Regions from separate parts of the Kitasatospora arboriphila genome, predicted to be linked through region 1. Evidence: riboswitches for the same ligand, from Rfam matches in the RefSeq annotation. Region 1 holds a riboswitch; the other holds the start of a gene.
The links. A riboswitch is a leader RNA that binds a small molecule or an ion and turns the genes downstream of it on or off. The one in region 1 is predicted to bind cyclic di-AMP.
Positions count from the first base shown of each region.

Region 1 (6,974 bases):
GCTGTCCCAGCTCGGTGAGCCGTTCCAGGTGGCCGACACCTTCTGCGGCGGGGTGACGGTCACCGTGACCGTCCAGGAGGTGATCGCGGTGCTGCCCGCCGTCACCGTCACCTGCCCGTTGAAGCCGCCGTTCCAGCTCTGCGTGAGGCTGTAGGCGGCCGTGCAGGAGCCCGAGCCCGTGCCGCCTCCGCCGCCCCCGCCGCCCGAGCCCGAACCGCCGAGTGCGGTCAGCACCGCGGTGTACGCGGCCTTCTTGCCGTAGTTGCCGTCGAACAGCAGCGGGGTGCCGCTGCTGCGCCACGAGTACTTGTCGGTGATGCCCCACACCGTGATGCCGGTGCACCGGGTGACGGCCAGGCAGGCGTTGACCACGTCGGTGTAGCTGGTGGCCTGCGCCGAGCCGGAGCCCTCGATGTCGAGTTCGGTGATCTGCACGTCCACGCCGAGGTCGGCGAAGCGCTGCAGGTTGGCCCGGTAGTCGCTCGGCACCGGCGAGGCGCTGTTGAAGTGCGACTGGAAGCCCACGCAGTCGATCGGCACGCCGCGCTGCTTGAAGTCCTTCACCATCGCGTAGACCGCGTTGCTCTTCGCGTTCTGCCCGTCGGTGTTGTAGTCGTTGTAGCAGAGCTTGGCGTTGGGGTCGACGGAGCGGGCGGTGCGGAACGCCTCCTCGATGTACCCGTTGCCGAGCTTGTCCTGGAAGGGCGAGCTGCGCCGGGCGCCGCTGCCGCCGTCCTGGAAGGCCTCGTTGACGACGTCCCAGGCGTAGATCTTGCCCTTGTAGTGCGTCATCACCTGGGTGATGTGGTTGTTCATCGCGGTGCGCAGGTCGGCGGCGGACAGGCCGCCGACCCAGCCGGGAAGCTGGGAGTACCAGACCAGCGTGTGGCCGCGGACCTTCATGTTCTTGCCCTGCGCGTGGGCGACGATCTGGTCGGCGGACGCGAAGTTGAACGAGTTGCGGGTGGCCTCGACGGCGTCCCACTTCATCTCGTTCTCCGGGGTGACCGCGGTGAACTCGGTGTCCAGGGTGCTCGCGTAGGCGGACTCGCCGAGGTGGCCCGCGGCCACGGCGGTGCCGAAGTAGCGGCCCTTGGCGGCGGCTGACGCGCCGAGCGTGCTCGCGGCGTCGGCGGTGCCGGCCGCACCGGCCAGGCCCGCCGCGGCGAGCACACCGGCCGTACCGGCCAGCAGCACGCGGCGGAGCAGCCCCGGGGCACCGGGGGAGCGGTGGATCATCGACAACCTCTTCTTCCGTCGGCCGGACGGCAGTGGGGCCCGTCCGGACAGGCTGGGTGGGACCTGTTGCGGTGCTGTGCGTCCGCCACGCGGCCAGCGGCGGGAGGTCGATCGCCGACGAGTATGTCTCTCTTGTCGAATGCGGGTCAATACTGATTTTCGAAGTGATTGGCGAAAGTTTCTATCGATCGATGGCAGGCTTCGGTGCTTGCTGTAAGCGAAGCCTGACGGGGCGGCGGGCCTTGGTTCTGGCCGGGTTTGGCCAGAAGTGGCGCGGCTGTTGTCGAAAACTTTCGCTCGTGTGTGGGCATGCAGAAGGGCCGGGCGCCGCAGCGGTGCTGTGGGCGTGCGGCGCCCGGCGGGCGGCCCGGTGGGTGGGGTCCGGGGCCGCCGATGGGGGATGGTCAGCGGTGCGTGCCGGCCGGCAGGCCGAAGGCCAGCGCGGGCGAGGCGTTGGCGGCCAGGGTGTGGGCCTGGGCGGGCCACCACGCGCCGGCGGCCGGGTCGGCGGCGCCGTACTCGGGATCGGTGCCGCCGGTGGTGCCTCGGGTGCAACTGCCGTCGGACTCGCCCGGCACCTTGACCCAGAGGAAGGCGTCCAGCAGCGGCGTGCCGGTGTCGGCGGTCGGACGGGTGCCGAGGCCGCGGCCCGGCGGGTTGCACCAGGTCTGCGGGTCCGGGTAGGTCGCGGTGGGCGTCCACGGGCCCTGCCCGTTGCGGCTGCTGTCGACCACGAAGTGCGGCAGCTTCGCGTCGGCGGGGACGTGGGCGGTGTACCAGGCGTCCGCGTCGGCCTGCGGCCAGTACTGGTTGGCGCAGTCGTCGGCGACCGCGCCCGGGGTGTGCGAGAGGTACCAGCTGCACTTGGCGACCTGGGTGCCGTAGCGGACCAGGTCGGCGTCGCGCTGGTAGTTGGAGACGTTGAGGAAGAAGCCCTGGGCGCGCTCGACGCCGCCGTCCACCAGCAGCTTCGCCATGGTGCCGGTGGACTGCCAGGCGCTGTGGCCGGCGTCCAGGTAGACGGCCGCGTGCGGCTGCTCGGCGAGCCGGTCGACGGCGCCGTTGATCTCGGCGAGCCGGTCGGCCTGCTGTTGGGCGGTGCCGCCGCAGTAGGCGGGGCTCAGGGCGAGGCCGTCCGGCTCCAGGACCACCACCGTGCGGCGGTCGCCGATGCCCCGGGCGAGGCCGTCGACCCAGGCCGCGTACTCGGCGGAGTCGGAGGCGCCGCCGGCGGAGTACTGCGAGCAGTCCCGGCCGGGCACGTTGTACGCCACCGCCACGGGGGTCTGGTGCTGCCGCGCGGCCCTGGCCTGCAGCTGCGCCATCGCGGTGGTGGTCTCCTGCGGGGTCGCGGTGCCGTTGAACCACTGGGCCACCGGGTACGAGCCCATCTTCGCCATGGCGAGCGCGTTGCCCCAGTCGCCCGCCCCGAGGTCGGCGGCGGCCTGATGCAGGGCCTTGCTGTCGAGGTCGACGTAGAAGCTGGTGCCGGGGCCGGGTGCCCGGCCCGCGGCCCGGTCGCTGCCGGGGGCGGCGGACGCGGTGGCGGGCAGGCAGCAGACCGCGGCGGCGGCGACGGCGGCGCTCGCGGCCGCGATTCGACGGCGTGGGCGGGACACGTGCGGCTCCTAGGGCTGGCGTACGGGCTGCGCAGGGCGAGGGTGCGGGCGACTCGTGGGAGCGCTCCCAAGCGCGAGGGAAGTTCTAGTCGCAGCCGTCCGCCGCGTCAAGGCTCCGCGCAGGACGGGTGGTTGGGCGCCGGGCCGGCAGGCGTGCGGGGCTCCGGGCGCCCTCGGGATGTTTGCGGCCGAGTCGTTCACTCCGCTGAATCCGCTGCCTGGGCCTGCGGGCGTCGAGGAGGCGCGCTGCGATCAATGTTCCGCTGTGTCACAGGCATTGACGCACTGTCAGGTTCGCGCCTACGGTCTGGCCATGGATGAAACCATCGTTCATTGATGTGAACGTCGATGGTTGACTCCGGGGTCGCCCCCGCCCGTGCGGATCGTCCGGGCCCGACCCCGCCCCCCGTCCGCCGTGCGGTGTCGAGCAGGCCTGCCGCCGCCCGCCGGGCGGTACCCCCCACCCGTCCTATCGAGGGACTGATTGTCATAATCGCAACAGTTCGACGTGCCGTGCCCGGACGCCGGGCGCTGGCCGCCGCCGTCGGCGCCGTGCTGGCCGCCGGCCTCACCGCCACCACCGCCGGGCCGGCGCAGGCCGCCGCCTACGAGAGCTCCCCGTACGGCTACGCCGCCGGCACCACCGGCGGCGCCGGCGGCAGCCGCACCACCGTCACCACCCTGGCCGCGCTGAGGACCGCGGTGGCCGGCAGCGCCGCCAAGACCGTGTACGTCTCCGGCACCATCGCGCTCGCCGGGCAGGTGGACGTCGGCTCCAACACCAGCGTCATCGGCGTCGGCGCGGGCTCCGGCCTCACCGGCGGCGGACTGCGGGTCAAGAACGCCACCAACGTGGTGCTCCGGAACCTGAACATCAGCAAGGCCGTCGGCACCGACGCCATCACCGTCCAGGCCTCCACCAAGGTCTGGGTGGACCACAACGACCTGTCCTCCGACCGCAGCCACGGCAAGGACTACTACGACGGCCTGGTGGACATCACGCACGGCTCGGACAACATCACCGTCTCCTGGAACAAGTTCCACGACCACTACAAGGTCAGCCTGGTCGGCCACTCCGACGGCAACGCCGCCGAGGACACCGGCAAGCTGCACGTCACCTACGGCCACAACTGGTTCGACAACGTCAACTCGCGGCTGCCCAGCGTCCGTTTCGGCACCGCCCACGTCTACAGCAACTACTTCGGCAACGTCGGCGACAGCGCCGTCCACTCGCGGATGGGCGCCCAGGTGCTGGTCGAGCGGAACGCCTTCGCCGGCTCCTTCGAGTCCGTCACCACCACCGGGGACAGCAAGACCGACGGCTACGCCAACCTGTTCCGCAACGACCTCGGCTCGACCACCACCGACATCACCCGGACCGGCAGCTTCACCGCCGCGCCCTACGCCTACGACCCGACCGGCGCGGACACCGTGGCGGCCGTGGACACCGCGGGCGCCGGCACAGGCCGGATCTGACGCCGGACCGGTGCGGCACCGGCCGGACCCGGTGCCGGCCGGATCCGACGCCGGAACAGCAGGACGCCGGCGGTCCCGGGAGCGTCCCGGGGCCGCCGGCGTCGGTGCGCCTGCGGTGCCGCTGTTACTTGATCTTCAGGACCTGGCCGGGCTTGATGAGGTTCGGGTCCTGGCCGATGGTGCCCTCGTTGCCGTCGTAGACCTGCTTCCAGCCGCCGAGCTTGTTCTTGTCGGAGATGTCGGAGAGCGTGTCGCCGGCCGCCACCGTGTACGTGTCGGGCTGCGCGGCGGGCGTGGTGGCCTGCGGAGCCGGGGTGGCCGTGGTGGCCGTGGTGGCCGTGGTGGCGGCCGGGTCGGCGGTGGTGCCCGGGCCGGTGGTGGCCGGCGCGGTGGTGCTCGGGGCCGGCGTGCCGGGGGTGGTGGCCGGCGCGGTGGTCGCGCCGGGGGTGACCGGCTGGCCCGTGATCGGGTCGATGACCGGGGGCGCGGCGTCCGGTGCGGCGGTGCCCGGGGCGGGCGTGCCGGGGGCCGTGGTGGTGCCCGGCACCGGGGCGGTCGTGGTGCCGGTCGGGTCGGGGGTGACCGGGAGGCCCGTGATCGGGTCGATGGTCGGAGGCGTGGTGGCGTTGCCCTGTGCGGCGGGCAGGGTCGGCGCGGTGGTGGCCTGGCCCGGCGCCGTGGACTGGCTCTGGGCGGTCGGGGCCGTCGGGCCGGTGTAGTAGTCGTAGATCTCCTGGCTGGTCGTCCAGTACCACTGACCGTCCACCAGGTACCAGTAGACGCCGCTGGCGTCCCGGCCCTGCATGCCGGTGAAGACCGGCGCCGAGGCGCCGCGGTCGGTCGGCGCGGTGGTGGCGGCCGGCGCCGTCGAGCCCTGGGAGTCCTGGTCGACCGTCTCCGGCTTGCCCTCGCCGGTGAGGCCCGCGGACTTGCCGCAGTTGCCCCAGGCCTTCGCGCCGCGGTCTTCCAGGACGCGCTCTGCGACGGCGATCTGCTCCTCCTTGGTGGCCCGGTCGGGCGTGGAGGCGAACTTGTCGCCGCCGTAGGCGACCCAGGTGCGCAGGTCGAGCTGGAGGCCGCCGTACTCGCCGTTGCCGACGCTCTTGCCCCAGTTGCCCGCGCTGGCGCACTGGGCCACCGCGTCCCAGGTGGTGACCGGGGCGGCGTGGGCGCCCGTCGCGGTGAGCAGCGGGATCGCCAGACCCGCACCTGCCACACCTGCGGCCGCGACGGCGCGCTCGGTCTGGGTGGGGCGGCGGTGACGGCCCGAGCCGATGAAACCCATCGAGTTCCCTCTCCGCACGCCTGCGAGGTGAGCTGTCGGGTTCGGACCGGGAGGTGGCCCGGCCGCACTGAGGCGGCTTCACCCCTAGCCGTGTGGGGGCGGCGTCGAAACTGGGTCCCCCGTCCCTGCCCAGGGTCTGGTCGGTGACCCGGTCGACGCGGTGGGCAGGGTTCGGCGTGCCGCGCCTCGGGCGCCCGTGCTGTCGGGCTGAGGTGGACATTAGAGGGATCATCACTGCGATAACAAGCCAGCATCCCGAACATCACACAATCATCACGAGTGCTTCGGTGCCGCATGCGTGCATTTCGGCCGCACGCCGCCCCGCGCGCCACTGCCCGCCCGCGCGGCGCCGCAGGTCGCGGGGGGCGGCAGCGGCCCTGACGTGTCCGCGGCGGCGCGGATCGGACGAATTCCGTGGAAATTCCCTGGGAAATTCCCGGTGGCATTTCTGTGCGGCGGGGCGGCGAAGTCGGCCGAAAATGCACGCATGCGGGGCCCGGCGGGTCCGCCGCCGGGCCCCGCCGGGACGATCACGGCACGAACCGAGGGTCCGGCGCGGACCGGAACGGAAGGTTCGGGTCCGCCGGGCGCCCGCGGCGGCCATCCGTTCGTGTCGGAACGGGGATCGCGCGGCGGGTGTCCGCTCAGCCCTCCGCGGGCCAGCAGGCCCGCACGTCGGCGGCCTCCGCCGCGGTCAGCGGCCGGTGGCCGAACACGACGTCGTCCTCGTCGAAGGACCACTCGGCGTACATCAGCAGCACCGACCGGCCGTCGCCCTCCCACAGCACCGCCCGGCGGCCCAGATCGCCCTGGGCGGACCACTCCACGTACCGCAGCGGACCGCGGCGGACGCTGCAGCGGTCGACGGAGGCGCCCTCCGGAGGGAACAGGCCGGCGACCGAACCGGCCGAGGACGGCGCCCAGCGCTCCCGCACCTCCGTCAGCCGCACCACCTCCTCGACCGCGACGCGCACCCAGGCCCCGCCCGGGCGGGCGTCGGCCACCGCCAGCGGGGTGCAGCGGACCAGGGCGTGCTCCGGCAGCCCGTCCGGGTCGTCGGGCACCCCGTTCAGCGCCGTCGCGGCCGGAGCGAACAGGCACCAGAACGGCCCCTCGACGAGCAGCGGACCGTCCAGCCCGAGCATCCGCTCCTCGCCGGCCACCGGCATCCGGTCGGTCTGCGCGACGCCCCGCCCCTCGTACGGCGACTCGGCGCAGTCGGGATCGGGCCAGCGGGCGAGGGCGGTTCCGGCGGCCGCCGCCCACGCGGGCGCGGGCGAGGCGGACCAGGCGCGGCGCGGCGCACAGCCGCAACCGGCGCCCGCCACGGAGACGATGAGGGTCATGCCCGCATG
Region 1 covers NZ_BAAALD010000101.1:5,202-12,175, reverse strand. Annotated here, with positions in the region: gene ABD353_RS33205 (glycoside hydrolase family 10 protein) at 1-1,239, opposite strand, end outside; gene ABD353_RS33200 (glycoside hydrolase family 6 protein) at 1,644-2,858, opposite strand; gene ABD353_RS33195 (pectate lyase family protein) at 3,372-4,334, shown strand; gene ABD353_RS33190 (transglycosylase family protein) at 4,459-5,619, opposite strand; cyclic di-AMP (ydaO/yuaA leader) riboswitch at 5,621-5,772, opposite strand; gene ABD353_RS33185 (hypothetical protein) at 6,264-6,965, opposite strand.

Region 2 (6,974 bases), on a different contig from region 1:
TCGGCGGCTGGGCCGACCCGCAGGCCGGCACCGTGCTGCGCCTGGTCGAGGAACTCGGCCCGGACGCCCGCGGCGTCCTCGGCCCCTGGCCGCACCAGTACCCCGACCAGGGCCTGCCGCCCGGCCCGGCGATCGGCTTCCTCCAGGAGACCCTGCGCTGGTGGGACCACTGGCTCAGGGGCGCCGACACCGGCGTCCTCAAGGTACCCGCCCTGCGCAGCTGGATGAACGAGTCGGTGCCGCCCGCCCCCTCCTACGCCAACCGGCCCGGCCGCTGGATCGGCGACGACGGCTGGCCCTCCCCCGACGTCCGCGAGGTGCACTACGGACTCGACGACGCGCTGCGCACCGCCGGGACGCCCTCCGGCGAGCGCTTCGTCCCCGTCCGCTCCCCGCAGCACACCGGCATCGACGCCGGGGCGCTCCGGCCGGCCGGCGGCGCGGCCGACCTGCCACCGGACCAGCGCGAGGAGGACGGCCGCTCGGTCTGCTTCGACTCCGTGCCGCTGCCGGAGCCCGAGGAACTGCTCGGCGGACCGGCGCTGCGGCTGCGGGTGCGCTGCGACGGCCGCCACGGGCAGGTCGCCGCCCGGCTCTGCGACGTGGCACCGGACGGATCGTCCACGCTGGTCACCCGGGGTGCGGCGGCGCTGGCCGGCGGCACCGGCCCGGTCGAGGTGGAGGTGGAGCTCGCCCCGGTCGCGCACGCCTTCCCCGCCGGGCACCGGATCCGGCTGGCGCTCTCCTCGGCGTACTGGCCCTGGCTGTGGCCGGTCGCGGAGACCGGTGGCTTCGAGGTGGACCCGGGCGGCTCGGTGCTGACGCTGCCGGTGCGGCACCTGGCGGCGGGCGCCGGCCGCGGGCCCGGCCCCACAGGGGGAGCCGGGCCCGCGGGGAGCCGCCGGACGGGCCGTCAGACCCGGACGATCGCCGAGATCGGCATGGCCGTCGCCGAGACGTAACGGACGACCGCACCGGTGTGCGGCGCGTGGATGACCTGCCCGCCGCCCACGTACATGCCGACGTGGTGCTGGTCGCCGTAGTAGATCACCAGGTCGCCGGGCTTGGCGTTGGCGATGTTGGTGCCGATGTTGGTGCCCGCGCCGGCCTGGGACTGCGAGGTGCGCGGGATCGAGACGCCGGCCTTGCCGTACGCCCACTGCATCAGACCGGAGCAGTCGAAGGTGCTCGGGCCGGTCGCACCGTACACGTACGGGGCGCCCAGCGCGGACTTGACGGCCGCGATCGCCTTGGCGGTGTACGAGCCCGAGGGCACGTCCACACTGCCGAGGTCGGGACGGGCGGTGTCCCGCGAGGCGCGGTCCGCGGAGGACTTGGCCGCGGAGGCCGCCTTCGCCTCGGCCGCGGCGAGGTCGTCCTTCTCCTTCTGCGTGAGGGTGTTCAGCAGGGCGCTGGCCTTGGCCAGCTTGTCCTGGAACTCCTCCTTCTTGGCCTTCAGCGCGCGGGTGCTGGTGTCCAGCTCGGCGAGCTTGTGCTCGGCCTCGACCTTCTGGCCGTCCAGCTTGGCCTGCTCGGCCTTGAAGGACTTGAGGGTGTCGGCCTGGGTGGCGCTCATCCGGCTGACCGCGCCGGCCTGGCCCAGGAACTCGCCCGGGTTGCTGGAGAGCATCAGCTGGACGGTCGGCGAGATGCCGCCGTCGCGGTACTGCTGGGCCGCGACCTCGGCGAGGCGGCCCTGGACGCCGCTGACCTCCGCCTGCTGGCGGGCGACCTGGTCCTGCAGCTGGGTGACCTGCTTCTGCAGGTCCTGCTGCTTCTGCTCGGCCGCGAGGTAGGCCTCGTTGGAGGCCTCGGCCTGCTCGTTGAGCTGGTCGACCTGGGCCGCGACCTGCTCCTTGGTGGGGGTCGGGTCCGCGTGCGCGCCGGTCTGCGAGGAGAGGGCCACCGCAGTGGCGGCTGCCGCAGTCAGGATCGAGGCACGGGTACGGCCGACGGGCTTGGGACGACGATGGGACGCCACGAAGGCGGACTCCTTCTTCCTCACACCGCCTACCGGGTGAGCTGACGGGTTCGGGCCGGAAGCATTGCCCTACGACGCCTCACGCCCGCACCCGCCCGTCCGCGGTCCGACCGCGGCCCGGCCGGCGCGGCCGACCTGACGCCGATTCACCCCGGGGGAAACGTGGTTCCCCGGCTCCGTTCGACAGCACCCCCGCAGGGGCTCCCCGTGGACGGTCGGGACCGTCCTGCTGCGTCGCGGACTCGGCGGCGACCACCGCCGCCGCCCGGGTTGGGCGAACCACTGTGCGGTGATCCGTGGGGATGACCCTAGTAACCGATCCGTGATCCGTTCAAATCCTTGTCAGAAAAACGACGGGGAAATGTTGTCGTGAAAATGTGATTGCGACCGCCGGTGACCGGTAATCCACGCTCGGCTGACGCGATGTCACCCGTCGGCGGACAAAACGCGACGCCCGGGCGTGTCGGAGATCACACGGTGATCGCGACGCGCCCGGGCGTGTCATGCGGCATCAGAAACGCCGCAGGTGAGGCTTATGTCCGAATTGCTACTGGAGGGTCAGACGCGGCGGATCGTCTTGATCGGCAGGGTGTCGGCGTCCATCACCTTCACCACGTCGCCGGTGTGCGGCGCGTGGACGACGAGGCCGTTGCCGATGTACATGCCGACGTGGTGCGCGTCCGAGTAGTAGATGACGAGGTCACCCGGCTGGGCGTCGGCCAAGGAGGGTACCCGGGCGCCGACGCTCGCCTGCGACTGCGAGGTGCGCGGCAGCGACACGCCGGCCTTGGCGTACGCCCACACCATCAGACCGGAGCAGTCGAAGGAGTTCGGGCCGGTGGCGCCCCAGACGTACGGGGTGCCGCGCTTGCCCATCGCCGCGGCGACCGCGGTGGCCGCGTAGCCGGAGGCCGGCGGCAGGCTGCCCAGGTCGTAGCGGCTGTCGCCGCGCGAGGCGCGGTCGGTGCCGAGGACCGCGGCGCGCTCGGCGGCGGTCAGCGTGCTCAGCAGGCTCTGGGCCTCGGAGAGCTTCTTCTGGACCTCCGACTTGGCGTCGTTCAGGACCTGGGTGGAGCGGTCCAGCTCGGACAGGATGGCGGCGGCCTCCTGCTTCTGCTGGTCCAGCCGGCGCTGCTGGTCCCGCAGGCCCTTCAGCGTCGAGGCCTGGGTGTCGGTGGCCTGCTCGTTGCTGGACGCCTTCGCGAGGTAGTTGTCCGGGTTCGAGGAGAGCATCAGCGCGACCGTCGGGTCGACGCCGCCGGTGCGGTACTCGTCGGCCGCGACCGCGGACAGGCCCGACGCCACCTGGGAGAGCTGCTCCTGGCTGCGGGCGATCTGGTCCTGCAGCTGGTCGGCCTGCTTGCGGAGCTGGTCGGCCCGCTCCTTGGCGCCGTTGTACTTCTCGGCCGCCTGCTCCTGCTCCTCGAGCAGCTTGTCGACCTGGACCTTCACCTCGTCCTTGCTCGGCTTCGCCGGCGCGGCATGCGCGGCGGCCTGGGCCGACAGGGCGACCGCGGTCGCGGCGGCAGCGGTGAGCACGGTGACCCGCGCGCGGCTCGGCTGCTTGGGACGGCGGTGGGAGGCCAAGGGACTAGCTCCTTCTTCCTGCTGGACTCACCCGATCGGGTGGACGTCCGGAAAATAGGTTTGACGCCAGACCCTAGTGAAGATCCGCCCCCTGCGCCACTCCCGTGCCGGGCGAACTTGGCGCGGAACGCTGGATTTCACCACCCCGACACAACCCCGCCACCATGCCCTCCACCTGGGCCGACGACCCGTCAGGGCCGGGCGAGCCGGTTGAGCAGCAGGATCGACGCGACCGGGCGTGCACCGGCCTTCCGTACGCCGTCCGCAACCTCCCGATCCGTGGAGACCACCACGACCGGCCGGCCCTGCGGCTCGGCCCGCACCAGGCGGCGGATCAGCTCGTCCGCGGTCTCCCCGGTGCGGCTGAAGCGCACCCGGACCCCGCGCGGCGGCGCCATGATCACCGGGACGTCGAGGTCCTGCCCGTCGAAGACGCAGGTGACCTCGGCCTGGGTGCGCTGCGCGAGCATCGCCAGACCGCCCAGCAGCCGCATCCGCTGCTGCTCCAGCGGCAGCGTCGGATACCCGGTCTTGGTCACGTTGTAGCCGTCGACGACCAGGTGCACCTGAGGGATCGCCAGCAGCTGGTCGAGCAGTGCGGGGTCGTCCTCCGCCAGACCGCGGCGCGCCACGTCGTGCGGGTTGGCCGAGCCCGGCTCGACCGCCTCCACCAGGTCGGCCGGGCGCAGCTGCGCCACCGGCAGCGCCAGCTCGCGCTGCAGGCCCTGCGCCGACTGCAGCACCGTGTCGAGCAGCAGCCGCAGCCGCATGTCCTCCACGCTGCGGCCCTCGCGCGCCGACCGCCGGCCGGCCTCCGCGGCCGTCTCCAGCTCGGTGATCCGGTGCCGCAGCCGCCGGGCCTCGCCGTCCGCCGCACTGCGCTCGGCGGCCGCGGCGGCCCGCGCCGCCTCCAGCTCGGTCGCCAGCTTGCGGGCCTCGGCCTGCGCCCGCCGGGTGTCGCTCTCCAGGCTCCGGACGCGCTTGCGCAGCGACTCCGCCTCCCGGCGCACGCCCTCCGACTCGGCGCGGTGCCGGTCCAGGTCCGCGCGGGCGGCGGCGCGCACCTCCGTCAGTTCGGCCTGCAGCTTCTCCACCACCCGGGCGGCCTCGGCGGCGGCGCCCTCGGCGTCCGCCCGCTCGACCTCGTCGCCCGCCTCGACCACCAGCCGGCTCCAGCCGGCCGGGCGCAGCAGGTAGGCGGCGGCGGCCACGTCCATCGGGTCGGCGGCGGCCGGCACCGCGCCGGACTCCAGCGCCTTCACCAGGTCGGGCTGGCCGAGCCGCAGCCGATCGGCTATCCGGACGCGGAAGACCGGCTCCGCGTCCAGCGCCGCGGCCAGCGCGGTCGCCGCGTACTTGGCGCGCCGGGCCGGGGTGAACTTGGCGTACGGGCGCAGACCCGCGGGCAGTTCGCCGGGCGGGATGGCGCCGAGCGCGTCGGCGGCGATGCCCACGACCCGGCGGCGGACCCCTTCGGGCAGCGGCCGGTCCAACTGCTCGGACGGTGCGTCCCCGGCCGCGGGCTCCTGCCCGGCCCCGGCGGCGTCCGGCAGCTCCGCGTCCGCGGCGGGCTGCTGCCCCTGCGGCTCGGCCGGCCCGCTCGCTGCGTCCACCACGTCCTCGGCTCCGATTCTGGTCCCCGGGCCCGCGGCCGGTGGCCGCTGCCCTCGAAATGCACCGCTCTGTGCAATTGTCCCGTCTACCGTGCCCAGCCGGGCACCGCGCCACACACCCCGGCGGCGCCAGGGGCTCCACCGGGGTGTGTCGGAAGCGCGAGGCTCAGGCCTTCGGCTCGTCCTCGGCCGGCTGCTCGTCGGCGCCGGCGCCGGGGCGGGCCACCAGCTCCACCTGGTCGACCGCGTTGCACCAGCGGCAGCGGACCGACTCCAGGGTCTCGCTGAGCACCTCGGTCTCCTCCACCTTGGACTCGCCGCCGAGGTCGAAGTGGAGGTACTCCACCACCCGGGCCGAGCGCGTCACGTCGAAGCGGGTGAGGTTCCCGCAGAGCGTGCAGCGCCAGCGGGTCTCGGCGGTGGGGGCGGCGATGGTCATCGGAGGTCCTCTCGGATGGTCCGGGTCCGGTCCTCCAAGCCTATTGCGTGCGGCTCTTCCGGCGGTCACCGGTCCTGAAGGGCGGACAGGTCACCCGCTTGCTGCACCCGCGGTGTCACCGCGGGTGCACCGAGGAATGCTCGCTGTCATGGCCGTCCCCGCCCCCGTCCCCGCCCCCGTGCGCGCAGCGGCGGGCCGGGACGCCGCCGCGCCGGCGCGCACGCCGGTCGTCACCTACGCGCTGATCGCGCTGAGCGCCCTCGTCCTGCTGGCCGGCCCGAGCTTCGGCCTCAATCCGCGGTACGGCACCGGCAACGCCCGCGTCTGCGCGGAGCAGCGCTTCGAGCAGCACTGGGGGGCCGTCCCCGCGGAGCTGCTCGCCAACCGGCCCCTGGACGCCGGCCGGCTGGCGACGCTGCCCCCGGCGGTGCCCGGCTGCACCGTCCCTCCCACCCCGCACAAGATCCCCTTCCTGTCGGTGCTCAGCTCGCTGTTCGTCCACGCGGGCTGGCTGCACCTGGTGGGCAACCTGCTCTTCCTCTACGTCTTCGGCCCGGACGTGGAGGAGCGCCTCGGACGGCTGCGCTTCCTCCTCTTCTATCTGGGCATCGGCTACCTGGCGACGTATGGCTGGGCACTGGCGGAGTCGGACTCCACGGAGTCGGTGCGGGCACTGGTCGGCGCCTCGGGGGCGATCGCCGGGGTGCTCGGCGGGTACCTGCGGTGCTATCCGCGGGCCCGGGTCACCGCGTTGGTGCCGGTGCTGTTCTTCCTGCCGCTGCGGTTCCCGGCCTGGCTGGTGCTCGGCCTGTGGTTCGCCCTGCAGTGGTGGCCGGTGGGCCCCGCGGTGCCGGGCGTGGCCTACCTGGTGCACGTGATCGGCTTCAGCGCGGGGTGGCTGCTCGCGCGCCCGGTGCGGCCCCGGACAGGGCAGACGCGCCGCCTGACGGCGGATACGCTGGGCGGAACCCCACACACAGGAGCCGAAGAGTGATCACCGCGATCGTCCTCATCAAGACCAGCGTCGACCGGATCCCCGAGATCGCCGAGGCGATCGCCGCGATCGAGGGCGTCAGCGAGGTCTACTCGGTGACCGGCAGCTACGACCTGGTGGCGATGGTCCGCGTCCGGCAGCACGAGGACCTCGCCGAGGTGATCCCCGGTCAGGTCAACAAGGTCCCGGGCGTCGAGCACACCGAGACCCAGATCGCCTTCCGCACCTACTCCCAGCACGACCTGGAAGCCGCCTTCGCCCTCGGCCTCGACGAGTAGGTAGGAGGGGCAGCACCCCCAGGGGCGCGTGCGCGGTTCCCCGCGCCCCTGAGTGCGTACCCCGAACGTCTCAGGCGGCCCG
Region 2 covers NZ_BAAALD010000075.1:28,670-35,643, reverse strand. Annotated here, with positions in the region: gene ABD353_RS29375 (CocE/NonD family hydrolase) at 1-962, shown strand, start outside; gene ABD353_RS29370 (C40 family peptidase) at 914-1,981, opposite strand; cyclic di-AMP (ydaO/yuaA leader) riboswitch at 1,992-2,180, opposite strand; gene ABD353_RS29365 (C40 family peptidase) at 2,540-3,568, opposite strand; gene ABD353_RS29360 (NYN domain-containing protein) at 3,760-5,121, opposite strand; gene ABD353_RS29355 (hypothetical protein) at 5,348-5,620, opposite strand; gene ABD353_RS29350 (rhomboid family intramembrane serine protease) at 5,769-6,614, shown strand; gene ABD353_RS29345 (Lrp/AsnC ligand binding domain-containing protein) at 6,611-6,892, shown strand; gene ABD353_RS29340 (aminotransferase class V-fold PLP-dependent enzyme) at 6,963-6,974, opposite strand, start outside.
Region 2: another riboswitch for cyclic di-AMP. It lies ahead of ABD353_RS29370 (C40 family peptidase); the one in region 1 lies ahead of ABD353_RS33190 (transglycosylase family protein).